DNA from 2 places in the Serratia sp. LTN-2 genome. Region 2 is predicted to be linked to the other one. Evidence: predicted binding sites of a transcription regulator. Region 2 holds the regulator's gene; the other holds the start of a gene.
The links. The regulator Fur, encoded in region 2, represses iron uptake genes when iron is present. The targets are predictions, from matches to a motif close to ATAATAATGAGAACNACTATCAA.
Positions count from the first base shown of each region.

Region 1: the regulator Fur is predicted to act here: its motif matches at 2,973-2,995, upstream of AC6BYQ_RS00860 (TonB-dependent siderophore receptor).

Region 1 covers NZ_JCAXDO010000001.1:183,704-188,958, forward strand. Annotated here, with positions in the region: gene AC6BYQ_RS00840 (VIT1/CCC1 transporter family protein) at 1-230, opposite strand, end outside; gene AC6BYQ_RS00845 (VOC family protein) at 257-730, opposite strand; gene AC6BYQ_RS00850 (DUF1428 domain-containing protein) at 742-1,092, opposite strand; gene AC6BYQ_RS00855 (GGDEF domain-containing protein) at 1,196-2,638, opposite strand; gene AC6BYQ_RS00860 (TonB-dependent siderophore receptor) at 3,025-5,163, shown strand; gene AC6BYQ_RS00865 (GNAT family N-acetyltransferase) at 5,214-5,255, opposite strand, start outside.
Region 2 covers NZ_JCAXDO010000004.1:347,281-360,225, reverse strand. Annotated here, with positions in the region: gene pgm (phosphoglucomutase (alpha-D-glucose-1,6-bisphosphate-dependent)) at 1-609, opposite strand, end outside; gene seqA (replication initiation negative regulator SeqA) at 686-1,228, opposite strand; gene ybfF (esterase) at 1,453-2,226, shown strand; gene ybfE (LexA regulated protein) at 2,483-2,770, shown strand; gene fldA (flavodoxin FldA) at 3,035-3,574, shown strand; gene fur (ferric iron uptake transcriptional regulator) at 3,904-4,350, shown strand; gene AC6BYQ_RS11600 (beta-N-acetylhexosaminidase) at 4,599-7,256, opposite strand; gene chiQ (ChiQ/YbfN family lipoprotein) at 7,270-7,596, opposite strand; gene chiP (chitoporin ChiP) at 7,643-9,046, opposite strand; gene glnS (glutamine--tRNA ligase) at 9,623-11,287, opposite strand; gene nagE (N-acetylglucosamine-specific PTS transporter subunit IIBC) at 11,528-12,945, opposite strand, start outside.

The DNA.
Region 1 (5,255 bases), on a different contig from region 2:
GCCTTTTCGGTATCCGCCTGCGACGATACCGACACATACTCGCCGGTGGCCATCGACATCGCGCCCGCCACCCACCCGGCGACGCCGGCGATCATCAACGCGGAATGCGAGGCGCTGGCCGCCGCCACGCCCAGCAGCAGGCTGGCCGTTGAGACAATGCCGTCGTTGGCGCCGAGCACCGCCGCCCGCAGCCAGCCGATGCGCTCAATACTGTGCCGCTCTCGGTGCATCCGCTCTCTCCTTCTCGATCTTGCCGCTAGTCTCGCGCTGCCGCTTCCAGGCCGGCGATGTCGATTTTGCCCATCAATAGCATCGCTTCCGTCACCCGCCGCACGCGGGCGGCGTCAGGGTCGTTCATCAACTCCGTCAGACGCCGCGGCACAATCTGCCAGCACAGCCCCCAACGATCGCGCAACCAACCGCACTGCTCCGCCTCGCCGCCTTCGCTCAGCGTATCCCACAGCCGGTCGACCTCCGCCTGATCGTCGCACTCCACCATCACGGAGAAACTGTGGTTGAACGGATCCAGCGGCCCGGCTTCGATCGCCGCGTAGCGCTGGTCGCCCAGGGTGAAGGAGGCCAGCTTCACGCTGCCGGCCGGGCCGCTCGGCGTATCCGCCGGCAGATCGGAAAACCAGTTCACGGACGAACCGGGAATCAGCGCGACATAGCAGTTCAGCGCCGCCTCCATGTCTTTTTCAAACCACAGATGTTGCGTAATTCTGGCCATCTGCGCCTCCTTCACTCATCAAGGATTGGCGCGAACCCGCCAAAGATCATGCGCTTGCCGTCAAACGGCATCTCGCCCAGCGCCTTCATGCGCGGATCGCTCATCATTTTCTCGTTGGCGGCGTCGCGCACCGCCTTGGAGGGATACTCGATCCAGCTGAACACCACCACTTCGCCTTCCTGCGCCTTCACCGCGCCGCGAAAGTCGGTCAGTTTGCCGTCGGGCACATCATCACCCCAACACTCCACGATGCGCGTGGCGCCAAACTCTTTGAACAATGGCACCGTTGCAGCCGCCAACCGGTGATACGCCTCCTTGTTGGCGGCCGGCACCGCCACCACAAACCCGTCGATGTATTTCATCCTGGCATCCTCTTGTCTGTTTAAGGACAGTCGGTTTAACGCAGGCGGAGTTGCCTGCACCCCCTACCAGTTTAGACGGCGGGGGCGCTGCGCGGATCGCAAGTTAGCGGCCGGGGGCCGGCGGCGGGTAAGACTCAGGCGTGGCGACCCGGTTGCGGCCGGCATTTTTTGCTTTGTATACCGCCAGATCCGCCAGTTTCAGCAGATCCGCCAGGCTATGGCCGGAACCGCCCGTACAGGTCACCATGCCGATGCTGACGGTGATCTGCAGCGGATGGCCGGCCGGCATGGTGATCGACTCCGCTTCGATGCGTTGCCGCAGCCGTTCGGCCAGCTGCAATCCCTGCTGAGGCTGGCCGAGCGTCGAGACGATGGCAAACTCTTCGCCACCCATGCGGCCAAACAGATCATTGACGCTCAGATCGGCGGCGATCGCGCGGGTAAAAGCCATCAGCGCCTGATCGCCGCCGGCGTGGCCGAAACGGTCATTAATCGATTTGAAATAGTCGATATCGAGCATCATGACGCAAACCAGCTCGCCTTTTTGGTCAATCACCCGTTCGCCGCGCTGCATAAACGCATTGCGCGTCAACACATGCGTCAAGGCGTCGTGATTCGCCACATGCTCCAGGGTGCGCAACAGCGCATTGCGCGCATAGTTCATGCTGGCGACGGCGATCGGCCCCAGCGCCAACAGCGCAATGCCCAAACGCATCGACACCGCGTTCTGCAACACCTTCATATCGAGCGTCGTGCTCAACAGCCCGAAATCGATCGCCAGATGGCACCACAGCACGTAAACCAGCACCGCGATCATGGTGCTGAACAGTGAAAAGGACATCGCCAGCCACAGCAGCACCGGCATTGGAAAGATCACCGCGCCGGGCCCGCCGATCAGCACGCTGCAAACCGCCGCCAGCGCCAGCAGCGCCAACACCGCAAGTTTTTGCCCCGCCTGCGGCCATTGGCTGCGCTGCATCAGCATGGCGCAAGCCGCGCGCAGGCGATGTCGCCAATCGATGGGAAACACCAGAATGAACGGCATCAGCGTGACGTAATTGGTGAATTCGGACGAGAACCACAGCGCCAGGGAGGTCAAATAGGGTCTGCCGAACAGCCACTGAGAGGCGACGGCGCCCGCCACGCCGGTGACGGCAGCGGCGGCCAGGCAGATGCCGAACAGATACATGCTGGAGGCGCCGCGCTGCAACATGCGCGCCGGTGCCGACAGCCGCATGAACAGCCAATACCCTGCCACCACGCCGGAAAGATTGGCGGCATTCAACAGCAGCGCCTTTTCCAGCGAACTGCCGGTCAACAGGTCCGCCGCCAGATAGCCCAGCACCGCCATGCCCCAGCCGGCGCAGGTGGCCCACTGCGGGCGGCGCACCAAAACGGCCAGCAGCACGGCGTTTACCGGCCAGAATATCGCCAGAAAGCTGCCGGGACGGCTCACGATACCCAGCAGGCACAGCGCAAACACCAGCAAAAAGATGAGGGTCGCGGGCCAGATTTTACGGGTATCGGACAACGGGATGGTTTGCATCTTGGATCCAGAGACTTTCGCTAGCGTAAAGTGACAGTCTTTTCGCGTCACAACCGTCGAACAAGGAGAACACACACGGCCGACCCGGCTATTATTGCCAGTTTTGCCAGCGCGGGCATCTGTTTATTCATCAAGGGAAAATATATTTGTGTATCAATATATTGACGGCAACCAGCTACCAGACGCAGAAACTGCCGAAACGCTGCCGTCACCTCGATCTTTGTGGCCAATCCGGCGAATTTATACCGGCAAAACCGCCATGCTTTTCACTGATGGCAAAATAAAATCTTGCAATGCGCGAAGGGCGCCAACTTCCTCTATCTAATTTCATCAAATGATAATTATAATGATAATCGTTACTATTTATTATTTTACCATGGAATGATATGCGCCAGTCAGTTCTTCGCCACCCCTACAAAAGCAAAAAAAATCCCATTCTGCGTACGCTGCCCCTGTTTGCCGGCCTGTTTCCCGCCCTGACGATCGCCGCCGTGACCGACGCTAAATCGGAGGAGTCCATCACAGTAACCGCCGCCCCGCTGCCTGCCGGCAGCTATAGCGCCGATACCGCTTCGACCGGCAGCAAAACCGCAGCGCCGATCGCCGAGGTGCCGCAATCGATCAGCGTTGTCACCTCTCAGGTGATTGACGACTTCCAGGTCAAAAGCGTCAATGACGCGATGAAGTTCGTCAGCGGCGTCACCCAGGGCAACACACTCGGCGGCACCGAGGACGGCTTTGTCAAACGCGGTTTTGGGGTCAACTCCGACGGTTCGGTGTTCATCGACGGCGTACGCAGCAACCAGGGGTTGAGCATGGACGCCACCACCGAACGCGTCGAGGTGCTGAAAGGCTCCGCTTCACTGCTTTACGGTATCCTCAGCCCTGGCGGCATCATCAATCTGATCGGTAAAAAACCGCAGTATGACTGGAACACCCGCATCAGCGGCGCCACCAACAGCTTTGGCGGCGGCAGCGACAGTGTCGATGTCACCGGCCCGCTGGGCGGCGGCTTCGCCTTTCGCCTGATCGCCGAACGTCAGCACGCGGATTACTGGCGCAACTTCGGCAGCGACGAACACACGCTGCTCGCCCCCTCGCTCAGTTGGTTCGGCGACAAAGCCTCCTTTAACATCGCCTACAGCGAATATAAGTACGACATTCCTTACGATCGCGGCACCGCATTTATCGACGGTAAACCGGTCGATGTGCCCTACAACCGCCGGCTTGATGATTACGCCAACCGCGCCTGGGGCAAAAACAAACGCCTGAGCGCCCATTATGAATACGCGCTGGACCCGATCTGGACCACCCGTGTCAACTACGCGTGGCTGCAGCGCCGTTACGACAGTAACGAAGTGCGCGCCACCGCCGTCGACACCACGACCGGCATCGTTTCGCGCCGCGCCGACGCCAACCGAGGCTTTAATCACCAGACCCACTACTACTCGTGGGATCTGACCGGCTCGCCGGAGGTATTCGGCATGCAGCATGACCTGCTGCTGGGCGTGGACTACGAGAAAAACCAGACCTATAAGGCGTATTCCTATCGCGGCAAGGTGTCGAAGACCTTCAACATGTACGATCCGACCTATGGCGAAACGCCTGTCACTGACAGTACGACCTACAGCGACGCGGCGAGCAATCTACGCGCCACGCTGTTCAGCCGTTCTCTGTACGCCAAGGACAGCATCCATCTCACCGAGCGCTGGATCGCGGTGCTGGGCGCGCGCTATCAGTCGTATTATCAGAACAACAGCAACGGTTTCCGGCAGCCGAAAAATACGCTCAATGACAAATATGACCAGTTTTTGCCGCAGGCGGGACTGGTGTTTAAGTTGACGCCGAGCCTGTCGCTGTACGGCAACTACAGCCGTTCCTTCACGCCATCCACCGCCATCGACGACAATGGCAACGTCGCCACGCCGGAAACCGGCACCACTTATGAAGTGGGCGGCAAATGGCAAGTCACCCCGGCGTTTGACGCCACGCTGGCGCTCTATCGCATCGATGAAAGCAATATGTCGATCTTTATCAACGGCGTGACCCGCAGCATTCCCAAAGCGCGCTCCACCGGCGTCGAACTGGAGTTGAACGGCGAAGTGGCGCGCAACTGGGATCTCACCGCCAACTACAGCTACGACAAGACCGAAATCGTTGAAGACAATCTCAACCCGGCCAACGTCGGCAATCGGCTGGTCAACGCCCCGACCAACATGGGCGGCCTGTACCTCAGCCACCGCATGACGTTGCCGGTGGTGCCCGGCGAGGTGCGCGTTGGCGGCGGCGCACGCTACGTCGGCCGCCGCGCCGGCGATCCGGAGAACAGCTTCACCATGCCGGCCTATACCGTGGCGGATGCGTTTGTCGCCTGGGACAGCAAACTGTTGGGGAAACATACTCAGCTGAAGCTGAATGTGAAAAACCTGTTCAACCGCGAATATTATGCCTCCAGCGCCGGCAATTTACGCGTGATTGAGGGGGAACCGCGCAGCCTGAGCCTGCAGGCGACGGTCGATTTTTAACCTGCCGATTGTCGGGCGCCGTTTGGCGCCCGTATTCATTTCACCGGGTGTCAAAGCGCCTTGCGATACATCACAAATCCGGGACGATCCGC
Region 2 (12,945 bases):
GTGCAGATGGCCGCTGTTCCAGGCCTTGTCCAGCGACTGGCGCTGAACGCCCTTCAACTGCTGCGCCAGCAGGTCGTTGGCGCGCTTTTCGATCACCGACGTCAGGTTGGTGTCGGCCGGGCCGCCGTTCGGCGGGTTATACTTGATGCCGCCGTCTTCCGGTGGGTTATGGGACGGCGTAATGACGATGCCGTCGGCCTGCGCGCCGCCACGGCGGTTGTGGCACAGAATGGCGTGCGATACCGCCGGCGTTGGCGTGAAGCCGTTGTTTTCCTGCACGATCACATCGACGCCGTTGGCGGTCAGCACTTCCAGCACGGAAATGAAGGCCGGTTCGGACAGCGCATGGGTGTCCTTGCCCACATAGCATGGGCCGGTGGTGCCCTGCTGATGACGAACTTCAGCGATCGCCTGGGCGATGGCGAGGATGTGCGCTTCGTTGAAGCTGTGGCGCTGCGCGCTGCCGCGGTGGCCGGAGGTGCCAAATTTCACCGCATGTGCGGGATTGCCGGCTTCCGGTTGCAGCACATAGTACTGCGACGTCAGCTGGGCTACGTTGATCAGATCGCTTTGGCGGGCGGGCTGCCCGGCACGTGGATTATTCGCCATCGACATATCTCCCTCATCCCTGTCGGTGACCGGGCAATATGTCGCGCACGGCCATCATGACGGGCTGTTCGCTAAATTAGACGGTACCGCAAACTTTCTCGATCAGTTCCGCCGGGAACTGCATGGCCTGCATGATGTGTTCGATCATGCTGCGTTTGCGGCCGGTATTGGTATTGGTGATCACCCAGTAAGGGGTGCCCGGTACATGCTTCGGCTTGGTGTGCGTGCCGTTGGCCAGCAGGGTCTGCTGATCGCCGGCGAAATAGGTGCGGGTACGGCCGGTCAACGCCTCGGTGGCAGCGGCGAAACCGGCGGCATCGAGGGTGTACAGCGTGGACAGCACCAGCATGAAACGGTTGACCGCTTTGTTCTGCTCGGCGTATTCATCCGACAGCAGCAGTTCGCGCATGGCGCGCACGCGATCGCGCGGACGCTGCGCCGGGGCCGCCTTTTCCAGCTCGACGGACTGCGACGCACTGGCGGCAGGCAACGCGCGCACCGGCTGACCGGCGGTGAATTTCAACATGCGGCGTAAAATATCGGACGCGCTTTCACCGATGTGTTGCGTGTGGCTGGCAATATAACGGTAAAGCTCTTCGTCGACTTCAATAGTTTTCATCTTTATCCAATACTGTTTTTTCTACTTAGAACCTGAAGCCAGATCCTGCATTCAAGCCATGGGATTATAAGGTTAAAAGCGCTGGAGCGAACACAACAATGTGCCTCCGGACGGCAAATGCAGACTAATACCTATAGCCGGCACTGCCAAGCCCGCGCCGCGAAAATTCCGCATGATTCATCGTGCGATTCAATCATGATACCCTAATCTGAATCTCTCTCAGTATGAACTTCGCCATGAAATTACATTATCAACTGCTGGCCGCCGAGTCAGATGCGCTGCCGGTGCTGCTGATCCACGGGCTGTTCGGCAATCTGGACAACCTGGGCGTGCTGGCACGCGATCTGCACCAGCAGCACAGCGTGATCAAGGTCGATCTGCGCAACCACGGCCTCTCCCCGCGCGCCGACGACATGAACTACCCCGCCATGGCGCAGGATCTGCTGGCGCTGCTCGACGAACTGCAGCTGGATAAAGCGATCGTCATCGGCCATTCGATGGGCGGTAAAGCGGCGATGGCGCTGACCGCCATCGCGCCGGAGCGCATCGCTAAGCTGATCGTCATCGACGTGGCGCCGGTGGATTACCAGACTCGCCGCCACGATGAGATCTTCGCCGCGCTGAAGGCCGTCAGCGCCGCCGGCATCACCCAACGCCAGGCGGCCGCCCAGCTGATGCGCGACTATCTGCAGGAAGAAGGCGTGATCCAGTTCCTGCTGAAGTCCTTCCACAATGGCGAATGGCGCTTCAACCTGCCGGTGCTGATCGAACGCTACGAAGACATCACCGGCTGGCAGGACGTGCCGGCCTGGCCGCACCCGACGCTGTTCATTCGCGGCGGCCTGTCGCCGTACGTGCAGGACAGCTATCGTGCGGACATCGCCCGCCAGTTCCCGCAGGCTCGCGCCCATGTCGTCGCCGGCACCGGCCATTGGGTGCACGCCGAAAAACCGGACGCGGTGCTGCGCGCCATCCACCGTTTCCTCGACGAAGCCTGAAAAATACGCTCATCTGGCGAAAAAACGCGCTAAAGATAACGGCTTAGCGCGTTTAGCCCGCAGTTAGGCATTGTCGCCGCTCCATCTGCTGGGGTAATATGGCGCGCTATAATTTTGCCGCCGCGCCAGCGCGTTCGCGAACGCCGGTTCGGGGGTGAATTTGGGTTAGGGTTTATTGGCCCGAAGTGTGTTAACCGATGCCTCCGGAAGCGTGCGAGCGCTTTTTGATGCAAACTCCCTTGCAGTACCGCTACCTATGGCAAAAGAACAAACGGATCGCACGACGCTGGATCTGTTCGCAGATGAACGCCGTCCGGGGCGCCCGAAAACCAACCCGCTTTCCCGCGATGAACAGCTTAGAATCAATAAGCGCAATCAGTTACGGCGCGATAAAGTGCGTGGATTGCGGCGCGTAGAGCTGAAAATCAACGCGGATGCGGTGGACGCCCTGAACAAACTGGCGGAACAGCGCAACATTAGCCGCAGCGAACTCATCGAGCAGATGCTGTTGGCGCAACTGGCGGAAGAACAGCCGGAACATTGATCTCTTCGGCCGCACGCGCGGCGCGGCGTTAAGGACAACGCCGGATCGACCACGCTTTTCTTCATTCTCCGGCATCGCATAAATGCGATAAAACCCCGGCGCCACTTTCTGGCATGATACGCATTTACCGGCAAGAGACTGCGCCTGTCGGCGCCCGCCCCCGTGGCGAAAGGCTCTTGTCATGGCATCATTTTAATCGGCGTCAGCGGCGGCAGTGCTGGCATCGAGTAATGCAATTACTTGAATTTAAAGGTTATACGCGATATGGCTACTGTAGGCATTTTCTTTGGCAGCGACACTGGCAATACCGAAAACATTGCCAAAATGATCCAGAAAATTCTCCAGAAACAGTTTGGCGACGACGTCTCTGAAGTACACGACATCGCTAAAAGCAGCAAAGAAGACCTGGAAGGGTTCGATATCCTGCTGCTGGGTATCCCGACCTGGTACTACGGTGAAGCGCAGTGTGACTGGGATGATTTCTTCCCGACGCTGGAAGAAGTCGATTTCAACGGCAAACTGGTGGCGCTGTTCGGCTGCGGCGACCAGGAAGACTACGCGGAATACTTCTGTGACGCGATGGGCACCATCCGCGACATCATTGAACCGCGCGGCGCGGCCATCGTGGGCCACTGGCCGACCAAAGGCTACCACTTCGAGGCCTCCAAAGGCCTGGCGGACGACAACCACTTCATTGGTCTCGCGATCGACGAAGACCGCCAGCCGGAGCTGACCAACGAGCGCGTCGATGCCTGGGTCAAACAGATCGTCGAAGAGCTGAGCCTGGCCGATATCGTCGGCTAAACGCCGCAACTGGCGAAAGGTTGAACAAAGGCCCTGTAAAGTGCATAGTGTGCGCACAGGGCCATCATCGGCAGCAGGGATTGCTGCGATAGAAGCTACAGATTTGTAACTTCCCACCCCGTCAAGGTAGACTGAGTTATCGGTTTATCCCACCCATCAAGGCGTTGCATGCAAAACATGCAATAGTGCAATTATATCTTTGTTAACAACCGGCGGTTTCCATTTAGTACAACCGGTTCTATAATGAGACGCATTAACTCTTTGTGCCGACCGATGCCACAGGCGAGTACGCCTCAACTTGATTAGCATAGTAACAGGACTGAATTCGCATGACCGACAACAACATCGCATTGAAGAAGGCCGGCTTAAAAGTCACGCTTCCGCGACTCAAAATCCTGGAAGTACTGCAAAATCCGGAATGCCATCACGTCAGTGCGGAAGATTTGTACAAAAAACTGATTGATATGGGCGAAGAGATCGGCCTGGCAACGGTTTATCGCGTACTGAACCAGTTTGACGATGCGGGCATTGTGACACGTCACAATTTCGAAGGCGGCAAGTCCGTGTTCGAACTGACCCAACAGCATCACCACGATCACCTGATTTGCCTGGACTGCGGCAAAGTGATCGAATTCAGTGACGAATCCATCGAAGTGCGCCAGCGTGATATCGCCAAGCAGCACGGCATCAAGCTCACCAACCACAGCCTGTACCTGTACGGCCACTGTGAAACCGGTGACTGCCGCGAAGACGAAACGCTGCACGACAAGAAATAAGCCTGACTGGCTATGAAAAACCGCCTCACCCTGAGGCGGTTTTTTTATGCTTGCTGAACGGTGAGCAAAAAAATCCCCGGACCAGCCGGGGAAAGATCATGTCATGAAATACTACAATTGCAGCGGCACTGCGACTCCACGTACTGCTCTCACTTTCACGTCCGCTTCACGCCGACACGCGCAGAGGCGGACGCATTCCCCCTTCGTTAAGCAGCCCGCCGCCATGACGACAGGCCGATGCGCCGGGCTTAGACCTTCTCGGCGCGGCTGTAACGTTTACCGTCCGGACTGACCGAACGCACCTGCACCTCACCCGATACCGCCGGCTTGGCCTTGGCGTCATAACGCTGCCACTGCTTGCCGCCGTCGGTGGAGTACTCGATGCCCAATCCCGGCAGCGCGATATTCGCCTCCAGCTTGCCGCCCGCTACGCGTGCGCCGGGCACCGGCAGACGATAAGCGACGCCGCCTTTGTCCAGCTTGGCCAGTTCACGCTGGCCCAGGATATTGGCGAAGCGCAGCCAGTCTTTCTCCAGCGCCTTGGTGTCGACAAAGTGGGTCTCCCCGCCTTTGTATTCGCGGCCGGCGCGATAGTCCTGCTCCCAACCGGCGCGGTGCCAGGCGCGTTCGGCCACCGACAGCGCGCGCGGGAAGATCATGTATTCCATCTGCGGATCGGTGCGCTGGGTTTCGCTCCACAGCTGAGCGGACAACCCGTAGGCTCCCGGCCACGGCTTGTCGCTCTTGGCGTTGAAGTGGTTGCCGTCGCGATCGACCGAGGTTTCCGCGTTCTGCGGCATGTTGTCCGGCGCGAAGCTGAACACCTTGCGCTCGTCGCTGAAGCGGGTGCCCCAGTAGTAACCGCGCTCGTCCGGGTTCACCTCGTAAGGGAAGTCCATGTAGACGTAGTCCGGGTTGGAGACCACCACTTCATACCCTTTATTGGCCCAATCGTTGACGCTGTCGAAACCGCCCCAGTACAAGGTATCCCAGAAGTTGACGCCCACGCGCGAGGTGGCGAACGACTTCGCGCTCTCGGCGTCTTTCAGGCCGTCCTGCCAGGCCTGCATTCTGTCGATGCCGTGCGCCTTCACCAGCTTGCTGACCTCCTGGCCGAAGTAGCTCGGCAAGTGCTCCATGTCGGCCACCTTGCCTTCTTTGATCATCGTCTGGCAAACCTGCGACTTGGCCCACGGCTTGTCTTCGTTGCTCTGGTCGATGACGCCTTTACCCGGCTCCGGTTTCGCCTTGTCGGTATAGCCGGCGCCCAGGCGGATGTTTTTCGCCTCGTCGCCGCCGAAGTGCCAGGTTTTGATCGGCTGCCCGGCTTCTTTATGCATCTGGGCGATCTCGCCGATCACCTTGTCGACAAAGCGCTGGGAAGAATCCAGGCACGGGTTCAGGTAGCTCTGGCGGTTAAAGAACTGCACGGAGGTGGTATTGGAGGTATCGGTCGGATCCACCAGGCGGAATTCGTTGGCCTCCTGCTCTTTTCCGGCGGCATGCAGCTTTTTATAGCGCGCCTCCATCGACACCACCGCGGCGCGGGCGTGCGCCGGCATGTCGATCTCAGGGATCACTTCAATCTGGCGCGCCTGGGCGTATTTGATGATGTCGATATAGTCCTGACGGCTGAAGAAACCGCCGTAGACGTCCGGCCCCTGGCCGTACTGCGGCAGCAGGCAGGTGGTTTCGCTCAGATCGTGGCAGCGCTGGCCGCCGACTTCCGTCAGCTCAGGCAAACCGGGGATCTCGATACGCCAACCTTCATCATCGCTTAGGTGGAAGTGGAATTTGTTGAGTTTGTAGGCCGCCATCTGATCCAGCAGACGCAACACCGCATCCTTCTTATGGAAGTTGCGCGCCACGTCGAGGAAAATGCCGCGATACTGGAAGCGCGGCGCGTCGCTGGCGTCCAATGTAGCGATCTTGCCGCTGCCGTCGGTCGGCACTAACGACAGGATCGACTGCAACCCATAGAACACCCCGGCCTGATCGAAGCCGATCACCCGCGCCTCTTTTTTGCCGATCTTCAGCTCATAGGCGCCCGGCACCGCCATCGCGCCTTTAAACTTGCCCGGCTGGATATCGGTCTTGATCGGATAGCCGTTGGCCTGAACCGGCACGCCCAGCAGCGCAAAGCGCTGGTTGACGACATCTGCCGCCGGCTTGACCAGCGTGCTCAGATCCGGCGAGACCCCTTTGCGCAGATCGGCGTCCTGCGCGTGGACCTTCACCTGCATCGGCGTCGGCACGATCTGGCCGCGCAGCGCGCCGGCGGGCAGCGTCTGCAGCTCGGCATTGCTGACAAAGCGCGAAGCCGGCGTCATCAAAATGTTTTTGTCGTCTTTGGTGCGCTTCCACTGATCGCCGGTGAACGGCGCCACGAACTGGTCCAGGTTTTCGGTGTCGGTATTCGCCAGCATTTTCGGTTTGGCGTCGCCGGACGTGGCATACCAGCGCGGCAGGAAGTCATTTCTAAACAGCTGCCAATATTCGGCGACCACCGGGATTTCCACCGCCTTGCCGGCAGGGAAACCGCTGAATTTGGCGGTCGGCTCCAGCTTGTACAGATCGCCGGTGAGGTGGGCTATCTTGAACTGATCGTTATCCACCCGCAGGGTCTGGCGCGGGCTGTGGAAATAGATGACCCAGTCCTTGCCGTCGATCGCCTGGCCATCGTTGCTGAGGGTGAACAACACCCGGTTGCAAGAGGCCCAGTCGGCGCCCAGCGCCGCGCAATCCACGCCGTTTTCGCCGGCGCGGTTATCCAGCATTTTTACGTTCAGCTTCAGCTGGCTCAGTTGATCCACCAGCTGTTGATCGGCCATGGCGTTTCCCATGCCGCCCAGGAATCCCATCGTTGCCGTCAAGGCGGCAAGCGCGCTCAGTTTGAATGCGTTCATGATCTCGTCCTTCTTAATTATTGTTATCGCGAATTTCTTGCCACAGCTTGCCGCACTTGGCGTCGTAAGCCTGACCGTTACCGCTGTGCACCGCCATAATGCAGTTCTGATAATCCATCACCCGCACCGTTTCCTGCGCGGCGAACTGCTGGTGCTGCTTCTCTTGTTTCAACACGTTCAGCACCGCCTTGCAGGGCTGCAGACGCTCCGGCGAACCTTCGGCGGTGTTGATGCAGGCGCTGTAAGCCTGCTTCAATTTGGCGTCTTCCGGCGGCGCGGCGGGTTGCGCGCAGGCGCTCAAGGCCGCGGCGGCCGCCAACATCAGCATGATTTTTTTCATCGTTGAATTCCCTTAACTGCCCCCGGCCGCGAGGCCGGGGAACGCATCAGAAGATGGTGAATGGCGCGATGACCATGAACTTGACGTCTTTCTCGTCCTGGAAGATGTTGCCGTAACCGCCGCCCCAGCTCGGGATGTTGGTGTGGTTGTCATACTGGGTGTAGTGCAGCTTGATCAGCGTGCCCTTGGCGCGTCCTTCCTGGATGGTGTACATCGCGTCCAGGCTCCAGGCGCTCTCTTTCAGGCGCTGGCTCTGATCGTAGCTCGGGTTGGTGCTCGGCTTGGCGTCCCAGGCGTAGACATAAGAGCCGCCGACCGCCATGCCCGGCAGGTTCCAGTTGCTGAGGTCATACATCACGCCGGCGTACACCGCTTTCTCGCCGTTGGCGTTAAAGTCGGAGCGGTTGTCCCACCACACGTCCAGCCGACCGTTAGACGAGGCGTAGGTCGGGGTCATGCGCTGCAGGAAGAAGCCCTGATTGCCTTCCGCCTTGACCATGGTGCCTTCCAGACGCCAGTTGAACTGACCGGTGGTGTAACCGAAGGTCAGGGCCTGCAGCCAGGCCAGGCCGTCGTAGATGCTGTTCGGATCGTTCTTGTTGCTGATGCGGTCTTCCGCACCGTAGAACTGGTAACTGGTAGTCAGCGGGTTGCCCAGCACATCGAATTTGTAAGACGCCTTGGTGAAGTACTGATTCACGTAACCCTGGGCCTGGCCGAAAGCGGCTTCCAGCACCAGATCGTTTTTGAAATCGTACTTGGCGCCCAGCGAGTGCAGGTAGGAGACGCGGGTTTTCTTATCGTTCTGACGGAAATCGTCCATCTCGATATGCCACGGCGCTTTGTATTTGTCGGTCCACATGTAGGAGAAGCTCAACGCGCCGGCATCGCCGTAGTCGAACTTGGCGCCGGCCTCGGCGCCCTGATAGGTGCCCGGCATAAAGCTCCAGTGCGGCGCCAGCAGGGTTTGGCCGCTCGGCTGAATGTAGCCGGCGCGCGCCCAGACCGGGCCGTATTTGAACTTGGCGGCGGCTTTGTACAGGCTGACGCCGCCTTTGTCGCCGGAGTAGTCTTCGTCGTAGGTACGGTTCTTCGAGGAGAACGCGATCTCGTTCGGGTGGCCGCTGGCGCTGGATTCAGCCAGTTCGATGGCGGTGAAGGCGCCGACATCCAGGCCGAACATGTCCCAGGCGTAGCCCGAGGCGAAATCCAGGCTCAGGTTGGCGGTAGAGTGCGACAGGTTGGTGGTGTATTGGTTGTAATCCTTGCTGTCCGGATTGAGATCTTTACGGTCGCGCTCACGTTGCCAGTAATAGATGCCGCCGGTCAGCGTGGAATCATCGATAAACCCTGCGGCTTTCGCCTCAGGCGCCATGGCAAACCCTGTTCCCAACAGCGCGCCCGCGACTGCGAGCGCCAGCGTTTTACGCTGAGCACCGTGCGTACCCATATTGAAATTCCTCTTTGACTTAACTTAAAAGTTGCAGCCGCCTGTGTTCACCACTGCCCTGCACGACTGCCAATAAAAAACCCGAACGGGTAAAAAATATTGCCGACGAGATGTTATTCCCACAGCACTAATTGCTACAGACAGACTATTTTTCGCGACGCGAATTATCAAATGAAAAATGAGGAAGATTTGTCAAAGTATGACAAGGAGCACATATCAGTGATAATTTGTTACGCCAGCGATCATGGAGGGTGTCGAATAAAAAATTCAATTAAATCAGAATAAACACAGATATAAGGTCAACCAGAGACGATTAATGGTTTCAGCCTGAGCTAATTCGTCAGTCAGAAGATAAAATCTGAGAGCGCTCTCTAAATGAAATTAATTCGCATCACAAATATATAAGAAAAAGTTAATACTATTAAGGCCAATATCAAGAAGCTTATTGGTTAACGCGCCGTAATTAATTTAGCGCCCGCTAGAAAATGGGAGAGGAATGGGTTGTTTGCTCAATCGCAGGCATAAAAAAGCGCGGCCTAAGCCGCGCTGATACATTAATTTTCGAGGCGATTAAGATTAGCCTTCGATTTTCGCCCAGGTGTCACGCAGGCCGACAGTGCGGTTAAACACCAAATGTTCGGCCGAAGAGTAACGGCTGTCGGCGCAGAAGTAGCCTTCACGTTCGAACTGATAGGCCTTCTCCGGCTGTGCGGCCGCCAGGCTCGGCTCGACGAAGCCGTGCTTGATCACCAGCGATTCCGGGTTGATGGTGGAGAGGAAATCCTCCGCCGCGCCCGGGTTAGGCACGCTGAACAGGCGATCGTACAGGCGAATTTCCGCCGGCAGCGCGTGCGCCGCAGACACCCAGTGGATCACGCCCTTCACCTTGCGGCCGTCGGCAGGATCCTTGCTCAGCGTTTCCGCATCGTAGCTGCAGAAGATGGTGGTGATCTCGCCCGCTTCGTCTTTCTCGACGCGCTCGGCCTTGATCACGTACGCATTGCGCAGACGCACTTCCTTGCCCAACACCAGACGCTTGTACTGCTTGTTGGCTTCTTCGCGGAAGTCGGCGCGATCGATATAGATCTCGCGGCTGAACGGCACATCACGGCTGCCCATTTCCGGCTTGTTCGGATGGTTTGGCATGGTGACCATTTCCACCGCGTCGCCCATGTTCTCGATAACGATTTTCACCGGATCCAGCACCGCCATGGCGCGCGGCGCGTTTTCGTTCAGATCGTCGCGAATGCAGGATTCCAGCGCCATCATTTCAACGTTGTTGTCTTGCTTGGTCACGCCGATGCGCAGGCAGAACTCGCGAATCGAAGCGGCGGTATAACCGCGACGACGCAGCCCGGAAACGGTCGGCATGCGCGGGTCATCCCAGCCTTCGACGATCTTCTCGGCCACCAGCTGGTGCAGCTTGCGCTTCGACATGATGGCGTATTCGAGGTTCAGACGCGAAAACTCGTACTGACGCGGGTGGCAAGGAATGGTGATGTTATCCAGCACCCAGTCATACAGACGGCGGTTATCCTGGAATTCCAGGGTGCACAGCGAATGGGTGATCCCTTCCAGCGCATCGGAAATGCAGTGGGTGAAATCGTACATCGGGTAGATGCACCATTTGTTGCCGGTCTGGTGGTGTTCGGCGAACTTGATGCGGTACAGCACCGGATCGCGCATCACGATAAACGGCGAAGCCATATCGATCTTGGCGCGCAGGCAGGCGGCGCCCTCGGCGAACTCGCCGTTGCGCATCTTCTCGAACAGCGCCAGGTTCTCTTCCACGCTGCGGCCGCGGTACGGGCTGTCTTTGCCCGGCGCGGTCAGGGTGCCGCGATATTCACGGATCTGCTCCGGCGACAGTTCGTCGACGTAAGCCAGACCCTTGGTGATCAGCTCAACCGCATATTGATGCAGCTGATCGAAATAGTCTGAGGAGTAACGAACGTTGCCGCTCCACTCAAAGCCCAGCCACTCCACGTCATGCTTGATTGACTCCACGAACTCGATGTCTTCTTTCACCGGGTTGGTGTCATCGAAGCGAAGATTGCACTGGCCCTGATAGTCCTTGGCGATGCCGAAGTTCAGGCAGATGGACTTGGCGTGGCCGATATGCAGGTAGCCGTTAGGCTCCGGCGGGAAGCGGGTATGAACCGACGTGTGTTTCCCCGACGCCAGATCTTCATCGACGATCTGACGGATAAAATTGGTTGGGCGGGCTTCAGCCTCACTCATTTCACTGTTCCTCAATGCAAAGCGCTACACATAACCGCCTATGATCCAACAAGCCACGTCTGGAAACAACCGTTTGTTTCACGAAAAATGCGGCGCATTGCACCATCGACGCGCAGCGCACCGCCGTGGGGCGAAACGGGATAAAAAAAGCGGGAAGAGATCGCTCTCTTCCCGCCAAGTCGGGGCAAACTCCGCCATGATGCGTGACCGGCCCCAGGTACTACTCAGGTAAAAACAGCCTTATTTCTGGATCTCGTACAGCTTGGTCTGGCCGGCGACCACCGAGCCGCTGGCCAGTGCCGCCAGGCCGGCGTAGTCGTCAGAGTTGCTGACCACCACCGGGCTTATCATCGAACGTGCGTTGGCGTTCAGATAATCCAGATCCAGTTCCAGAATCGGTTGACCGGCTTTCACTTCCGCGCCCTCTTCCACCAGGCGTTTGAAGCCCTGGCCTTCCAGCGCGACGGTGTCGATCCCCATGTGCACCACGATCTCGGCGCCCTTGTCGGTTTCCAGGCAGAATGCGTGGTTGGTGTTGAAGATTTTCACCACGGTGCCGTCAGCCGGCGCCACGACGATGCTATCGGTCGGGCGAATTGCCAGGCCGTCGCCCACCGCCTTGCTGGCGAAGGCTTCGTCCGGCACCTGATCGAGCGCCACCACTTCACCGGTTACCGGTGCCACCAGCGTTTCAAACGCGGCTTTCGGCGCGTTCGGCACCGCCTGCGGTTTGGCTTCCGCTGCAGGCGCAGCCGCCGGAGCCGCCGCTGCCGCTACCGGGCCGGCCGCGATCACGTTGCGCATCGCGCTGGCGATAAGTTCGGCACGAGTGCCGACGATCACTTGCACGCTTTGCTTGTTCAGGCGGATAACGCCGGATGCGCCGAGGCGTTTCGCCAATGCGTCATTCACCAGAGCGGAGTCTTTCACGTTCAGGCGCAGACGGGTGATGCAGGCATCGATGCCGGTCAGGTTGTCGGAACCGCCGATCGCGCCGACGTAACGGCGGGCCAGCGTGGTGGTTTCGTTCTCGTCTTTACCGGCGTTGCTGTCGACGTTGACGTCGTAGCCGTCGGTTTCGTCACCGGCAACCGCCAGTTCGCGGCCCGGGGTCATCAGGTTGAACTTATTGATGGTGAAGCGGAACACCACATAGTAGATAACGAAGAACACCAGGCCTTGCGGGATCAGCATGTACCAGTGGGTCGCCAGCGGGTTGCGGGACGACAACACCATATCCACCAGCCCGGCGCTGAAGCCAAAACCGGCGATCCAGTGCATGCTGGCGGCGATGAACACCGAGATACCGGTCAGCACGGCGTGGATTACGTACAGCACCGGCGCCACGAACATGAAGGAGAATTCCAGCGGTTCGGTGATACCGGTAAAGAAGGCGGCGAAAGCGGCCGCCAGCATGATGCCCGCCACTTTGGCTTTGTTCTCAGGACGCGCGCAGTGATAAATGGCCAGCGCCGCACCCGGCAGACCAAACATCATGATTGGGAAGAAGCCCGCCTGATAACGGCCGGTGATGCCGACAACCGCTTTACCGGCTTCGATCGACTGCTGGCCGCCGAGGAAGTTAGGGATATCGTTGATGCCGGCCACGTCGAACCAGAACACCGAGTTCAGCGCGTGGTGCAGGCCAACCGGAATCA